2 linked regions of the Planctopirus limnophila DSM 3776 genome follow. Each later gene encodes a partner of the first gene's protein in a complex. Links are inferred from orthologs where the notes say so. Each region holds a gene or a part of one and is shown in the gene's direction. Other genes may lie near its edges.

Evidence for each region. The genes of interacting proteins can lie anywhere in the genome.
Region 2: the proteins of secY (region 1) and secA are in contact, whole or in part, in a crystal structure (PDB 3DIN), measured with the Thermotoga maritima proteins. The link is inferred for Planctopirus limnophila DSM 3776 from one-to-one orthologs. Residues at the interface, in WP_004081795.1 of Thermotoga maritima: Glu108, Gly109, Glu110, Glu111, Ala236, Glu237, Arg238, Arg239, Ile240, Thr241, Ile242, Gln243, Tyr244, Ala245, Arg246, Arg247, Val248, Thr249, Gly250, Arg251, Arg252, Val253, Tyr254, Gly256, Ala257, Ser258, Thr259, Tyr260, Leu261, Pro262; in WP_004082002.1 of Thermotoga maritima: Glu261, Ala262, Arg263, Lys300, Ala301, Arg302, Thr303, Ile304, Ile305, Leu323, Tyr324, Asp325, Pro326, Val329, Ser330, Tyr333, Ile336, Lys340, Phe345, Val349, Glu363, Phe364, Tyr374, Ser375, Gly376, Gly377, Glu393, Ile395, Thr482, Ser483.

The regions. Positions count from the first base shown.
Region 1 is NC_014148.1:614,274-617,298, forward strand. The notes cover bases 15-2,969. They hold secY (preprotein translocase subunit SecY), read left to right. Parts: upstream 15-784; coding sequence 785-2,155; downstream 2,156-2,969. Other genes in these bases: rpsE (30S ribosomal protein S5), read left to right, coding at 15-175; rplO (50S ribosomal protein L15), read left to right, coding at 178-627; rpmJ (50S ribosomal protein L36), read left to right, coding at 2,327-2,443; rpsM (30S ribosomal protein S13), read left to right, coding at 2,595-2,969. In the rest of the region: more of rpsE, read left to right, coding at 1-14; more of rpsM, read left to right, coding at 2,970-2,981. UniProt on the Escherichia coli protein: The central subunit of the protein translocation channel SecYEG. Consists of two halves formed by TMs 1-5 and 6-10.
Region 2 is NC_014148.1:3,080,711-3,084,890, forward strand. The notes cover bases 1-4,110. They hold secA (preprotein translocase subunit SecA), read left to right. Parts: upstream 1-307; coding sequence 308-3,910; downstream 3,911-4,110. UniProt on the Escherichia coli protein: Required for protein export, interacts with the SecYEG preprotein conducting channel.

The DNA.
Region 1 (3,025 bases):
GATCATTGCTGGTTCGAGTTTGCGGGCGATTGCTGAGTCACTGGGTATGAGAGATATTCTGACGAAGGTCAGGGGCTCAAGTAATCCGCTGAATGCCGTCAAGGCCGCCTTCGCTGCTCTTGAGAAATTGCGGACGCGAGAAGATGTCGCTCGTCTGCGGGGAGTGAAGATTTAATTATGATGCTTCATGATGTGAACATCGGAATCAATGGCCACAAGACACGCAAGCGTGTCGGCCGAGGCCCTGGCTCGGGACATGGCAAGACCTCTGGTCGTGGCCATAAAGGTGCTGGCAGCCGCAGTGGAACCAAGCGTCGTCTGGGGTTCGAAGGTGGCCAGAAGCCATTGATGCGTCGAATCGCCAAGCGGGGCTTCAGCAATAATTTCTTCGCTCTGAAGATTGCGGAAGTGAATCTCTCTGCGATTGAGAAGGCTTTTGAAGTGGGTGAAGTCGTCACTCCCGAACAGCTTTCAGTTCGCGGATTGGCTAAGGGCCGCTTCGATCAAGTCAAGATTCTTGGCGATGGTGATCTGACAAAATCGCTATCAGTGACTGCACATCGGTTTTCTGCCTCAGCTGAGGAAAAGATTTTGGCTGCAGGTGGATCGACAGTTAAGTTGGTTTAGTGCCGTTTTTCGTCGTCGGATTTCATCTGAGATTCTGTGATTTTCAGATTTCTGGCTACCAAATGTCACTTGTCTTAACTGTAGAGGCTCTGAAGTAGACTCTGACGCGTGACTTGGAAACAGGGCACGCGTCGCATCATTGTATGGAATCGCTCAGATGTTCTCACAACTCGCCATGATTTTTCGCATTCCTGAGTTGCGGCAGAAGATCCTGTTGACGCTCGTTTTGCTAGCCGTCTATCGCATGGGCGGCTTAATTCCTTTGCCATTTATCGATCAGATGAAACTGGCTGAGACGCTTCAGTCGCAAGGCAGCGACGGCATGGGGCGGGTGATGAGTATGATCTCCCTTTTCTCGGGTACGAGTATCGGGATGAGTACAATCTTCGGCCTGGGGATCATGCCGTACATTTCGGCCTCGATCATATTTCAGCTGCTCGGTACGGTTTATCCACCTTTGGAAAAGCTCCAGAAGGAAGGTGAGGCCGGTCGCAAAAAGATCAATGAGTACACTCGTATTGCGACAGTTTTTATCGCCTTCGGACAGAGTTTTTTCTGGATCAGACAACTTGCCGTTTCTGGCGGGATCATGGGAAATGAAGGAAGTCTTTTGATTGCCGCTTACAGTGGTGTCTTCTTCCAGTTGATCTGTACTTTGACGATGACTGCCGGAACGTTGCTCCTGATGTGGATTGGTGAGCAGATTGATGAGTATGGCATCGGCAACGGCATCAGTCTGATCATTATGGCTGGTATTCTGGCTCGTATGCCCCAAGCTGGCCAGGCATTGCTCGAACCCGCTTTTCAGAATGGCGTTAAGCTCGGCAGTCAGACCGGTATCGAAAAGTTTCTGCTCCTGGGAATTCTCTTCGTCGGCGTGATCGTTGGTGTCGTGGCGATCACACAGGCTCAAAGAAAGATTCCTGTCCAGTCTGCGAAGCATGTGCGTGGGCGATCCGTGGCTGGTGGACAGCGGTCGTATCTCCCATTGAGGCTCAATCAATCGGGTGTGATGCCGATTATCTTCGCATCGAGCCTTCTGCTCTTCCCGATGTTTTTGTTCCAGATTCTCTCTCAGTTTTTCCCGACCGTTGGTTTCTTCCGTCTGGCTGAGGCCACCATGCAGAACCACGGTGGATTTATCTACAACATTCTGTACATCGGTCTGATTTACTTTTTCTGTTACTTCTGGACCGCCATTACATTCAACCCGAAAGACATGGCCAATAATCTGAAGGACTACGGCAGCTTTATCCCAGGCTACCGGCCTGGCGGGCGGACTGCAGCTTATCTGGAGGCTGTGATGGTTCGCGTGACATTTGTGGGTGCAGCGTTCCTGAGTCTGATTTCGATCATCCCGACTGTGATCTCGAATGCTCTGGGAATTGATCCACTGGTCGCGAGTTTCTATGGCGGAACAGGTTTGCTGATCTGTGTTTCAGTGGCGCTCGACCTGGTCCAGAAAATTGACAGTCACCTCGTGATGAGAAACTACCGCGGTCTTCTGGAGTCTGATAACGCTGCTTGATTTGGCATGTGAGCACATGTTCACAGTTTCTGTTGTGCAGGCAGGAAATCAACTTTGATGCCGAACTTGCGGAATTGAGATTGACAAATTCCTGTATCGATTGCGAGTTGGGAATTTGAAAGATAGACTATGCCGCTTCCTCAATGGAAGTGGTCCTTGTGAAGGCAGATTATGAAGGTCAGGACAAGCGTTAAGCGGATTTGTGAGCATTGCAAGATGGTGCAGAGGAAGGGTCGCGTCTACGTGATCTGTTCGATGAACCCTCGGCACAAGCAGCGCCAGGGTTAGAACGTTTCTTGCGGAGCTTACAATGAAAGCGTCCGTAACTGATGTGTATGTCTAGTTTTTGATTGTCGCGATCGATTTTGCCAGTGACTGTCGGGGCTGGCTTGTGATTGCAATTCGTGCCGATTGTCACAGCTTGAGAGAGTAGCTCGTTATGCCGCGTATTCAGGGGGTTGATATCCCCAATGACAAACCGACTTACATTTCGCTGCAATACCTTTACGGTGTGGGTGATTTCCGCGCATTTGAGATTTGTTTCAAGCTGGAGATCGATCCTCAGCGGAAAGCTCGTGAGTTGAGCGATGACGAGCTGGCACGCATCTCGGCCATGCTTGATAAGGATTACCTCGTGGAGGGGTCGTTAAGGCGAAGTATTCAGCAGAATATTTCGCGTTTGCGTGACATTCAGTCCTATCGCGGGTTGCGTCATCGTCGAGGCTTGCCTTGCCGAGGTCAACGAACTCGTACGAATGCTCGTACTCGTAAGGGCATTAAGAAGACGGTTGCCGGTAAGAAGGGCGTGAAGGATATGAAGCACTAAGCCGCCACGTGTGTGAGTGGTCTGTGCTTGTGTTCTGCAGTCTC
Region 2 (4,180 bases), 2.5 Mb from region 1 along the record:
CCACAACCATTTTGAGATGAACAACTTGTGGCGGGTTATCGAGTTTGAACGGCGAGCTGGCACTTAAGTTGCGGATTGTTCATCATGAGCGAGATTGACCCTCTTTGGCAGAACGCCTAAACTTTTTGCTGTAAGAGTTTACGTTGATTTGACTTGGCAGTCACAATGGTCTCGGGGAAACGATTGAGCTGGTTGACGAATCTTTCGTGGTTCTTCTGAACTCGAATTGATGAGCGTTAACGAGCAACCCATTACTCCACTGCCAGTTGTGCGTGATGGCAGACTGGCAAACACGGATGGATGTCTGATGGAATTGATTGACAAAATTGGTGATGCGACAAATGCGGTCATCAGCGGTGTGGAACGGACTCTCACCCGGTTGTTCGGCTCATCGAACGAGCGGCGTGTGCGGCAGATTGGCTTTGTGCGCGATCGCCAGGGGGCCACAACGATCACTCCGGGATCCACGCTGGATCAGATCAATCAGCTTGAACCCGTCATGGAAAAGCTAACGGATGACGAGCTGAAGCAGACCACTTCCAGGCTCAGAGCCAAATTGAGTGCGGGTCAGACACTCGATGACATACTGCCGGAAGCCTTCGCTGCGGTACGCGAAGGTGGCAAGCGTTTCATGCGAATGCGTCATTACGACGTGCAGATGGTGGGGGGCTTTATCCTTCACAAAGGCATGATTGCCGAAATGATGACGGGGGAAGGTAAGACGCTGGTTGCGACTTTGCCGGCCTTTCTCAATGGGCTGGCGGGAAGTGTGCATGTCATCACGGTGAACGACTATCTGGCACTGCGAGATATGGAATGGATGGCCCCTCTCTATACGGGACTAGGCCTGACTGTCGGTGCCATTCAATCCAACATGCGCGAGCCTGAGCGTCAGAAGGCCTACGCCTGTGATATTACCTATGGCACGAACAACGAGTTTGGCTTCGATTATCTGCGCGATAACATGAAGCCGCGTAAAGACCTGCAGGTTCAAAAGCGCCGCCAATACGCGATTATCGACGAAATTGATAACATTCTGATCGACGAAGCCAGAACCCCGCTCATTATCTCAGGGCCGGCTCACGACGATGTCACGAAGTATCCCAAAGCTCACCGTATCGGTCTGCAGCTCAAGCGGGATATTCACTTTGAAGTCAAAGAAAAAGAACATACCTGCCATCTGACCGATGAAGGGATTCGCTACGCTGAAGAACTGGCAGGAGTGGAGAGTTTCTATACAGCGGGCAATATGGAATGGCCGCATTTGATTGATAACTCACTGCGGGCGATTCATCTCTACAAGCGGGATGTCAACTATATTGTCGAGAATGATGAGATCATCATTATTGATGAACATACTGGCCGTAAGATGGAAGGCCGTCAGTGGAGTGATGGCCTGCATCAGGCTGTGCAGGCGAAAGAAAACGTTCGTATTAAAGAAGATACACAGACCTTCGCTACGGTGACATTACAAAACTTCTTCAAGCTGTATCCTAAGCTGAGCGGTATGACCGGTACCGCCATGACGGAAGCCAACGAGTTCTGGAAGATCTATAAACTCGATGTGGTCGCCGTCCCTACAAACAGACCGACACAGCGCATTAACTACCCTGATGCGATCTACCGCACCGTTAAAGAGAAATGGGATGCGGTCATCGAAGAAGTGAAGGAAGTTCACGCGACAGGAAGACCAGTCCTTGTGGGAACGGTCTCTATCGAGAACTCGGAGCATTTGAGCCGCAAGCTGACACAGCAAGGTGTGAAGCACAACATGCTCAACGCCAAGTATCACGAGCGGGAAGCTGAGATTATTGCTCAGGCAGGCCGGTTGGGTGCAGTGACGATTTCGACCAATATGGCCGGTCGTGGTACGGATATTATTCTGGGCGGTAACCCTGAATACCTGGCTTGGGATGAGCTAAAGAACACTTATGTTTCGCGACTTGATGTCCCGAAATCGGTCTGGAATGAAACAACAAAGCGTATTGCTGTCCGTGAAGGAATGGACAGCGAAGGAAAAAAAGTTGCCGAGCTGGGTGGCCTGCATGTGGTCGGTACCGAGCGGCATGACAGCCGGCGAATCGACCTGCAGTTACGCGGTCGTGCGGGTCGGCAAGGCGACCCGGGTTCCAGCCGGTTCTTCCTGTCGCTCGAAGACGACCTGATGCGAAAGTTCGGTGGCGAGTGGGTGAAGGACTGGCTCACGGCCATGGGGATGCAGGAAGGTGAGCGTATTGAAAGCGGTATGGTCACTTCTCGTATTGAAGCTGCCCAGAAGAAGGTCGAAGAGCGACACTTCGAATCGCGTAAGCATCTGCTCGAGTATGACGAAGTCATGGATGAGCAGCGCAAACGCGTTTATGGCTATCGGCAATCAATTCTCGATGGGGCCATTTGCCGCCCACTGATCCTGAATATGATCGACCGGCAGTTGAACCGGTGGACGAAGACCTTCCTGAGTCCGCAGTATCGCTGGGAAACTGCTGCTAACTGGGCGGGACAGAAATTTGGTGTTCAGGTTGATGCCAGTGATGTCCGGGATATGGACTACGACCGGATGGTTGATTACCTGCGTGATCAGGCCGAGCGGCAGGCGGAAGATCAGATCCGCGAGCAGATGGAGGAAAATCTGCCAGCTGATCTGGATGATCGCGAACGCAACTGGTCGGCGATGAGCCGGTGGGTCAACAACCACTTCGGCATCAATACCAATGATCGCGAACTGCGTAAAATCGGTATCGATGAGCTGCAGATTTATCTCTACCAGCGGGCGAAAGATGCCATTGGACGATATGAGTTTGAACCATTGACTGAATATTTGTCTGAAGACTGGGGACGCCGCTCATTGGCTGGGTGGATCCAGCATCAGTTCGGGCTGGATATTCCGCCACAAGAGTTCGAAGGTCTCGAACCACCGGCAGCGGTAGTTCATATTCGCAGCCGGATTCTGGATCATTACACACGTAAAGAGATCACCTTCCCCGTATCGGTGGGGATGTCGCAATTCCTGGCGGAAACGGGTGGTCAATCGACAGAGCGCTATGATCGCAGTGGTCTGGTCGCGTGGTCGAATGCTCGTTTCCATACACGCTTTTCACCGGATCAGTTCGATAATCTCTCTCGAGCAAGTATCGAGTCGGCTTTGATTCTGAAGAGTGAGCAGTTTGCGCCACCAGCCGGAATTCTCGAAGAAATCCAGCAACTGGTGATTCAAACCTGTGGCGAAGTTCCTGAAGATCGTGATCTCGACCCTAATAAGGCGAGTGCGAAAACAACAGCGAAAACGCCCAAAGCTCCATTCCGTCCGATCAGCCCCGAGGCGGCACATCGTCTGGCTCAATGGTCGAATGATCGGTTTGGATCGGAACTCGAAGCCGATGATTTCGAAGATAAAGATGTCACCAAGGCGCGCGATTATCTGATTGAGCAGTTCACCCGGCGCTATCGACCGGAACTGCATACTGCTGAGCGGATGCTCATTCTGGAATGCCTCGACGGGGCCTGGAAAGATCATCTGTATTACATGGATCACTTGCGATCGAACATCGGACTGGTGGGTTATGCCCAGAAAGATCCGAAGGTCGAGTACCGCCGCGAGGGGATGCGCGCCTTCGAGCAGATGTGGGATCGAATTGGCGATCAGGTGACGGGTGCCATTTTCCGCATTGAGGATGTCAGCCCGGACTTCGTTGGCTCTTTGTGGAGTGTGACTTCAGAAACGCATGCCGCTCCGGGATCTGTGGCTGATCTGTCGGAGGACGGTAGCTCCAACATGGTGGCTCACCGCGGTGAAGGTGCCAATGGCAGCCCGGTGGTAGAAACCATTCGCAACAGCAGCCAGCGTGTGGGGCGTAACGACCCCTGCCCTTGTGGCAGTGGTAAGAAGTTCAAGAAGTGCTGTGGTCAATAAGGGCTTAGTCCTCGTGCCTGAGCCGTCAGTCAAGAGACAATTCGTATGGATTGAGGGATTCACTGCACAATAAGCCATCAAAATCGAAACCATCAAAATTGGCAGAATCGCTCAGGCTTCGAGTAAGGCAGAAAAATTCGGATCGGCTATCATTCTCACACGCTGCTCAACCTGTGGGCTCACCAGAAACTGCTCACAGCAGCCTGCTGGAAGACGAGGTAACTGCCAGCGAACAGAGAATCGACCCCATTGATTGCGAGAACGACTGGA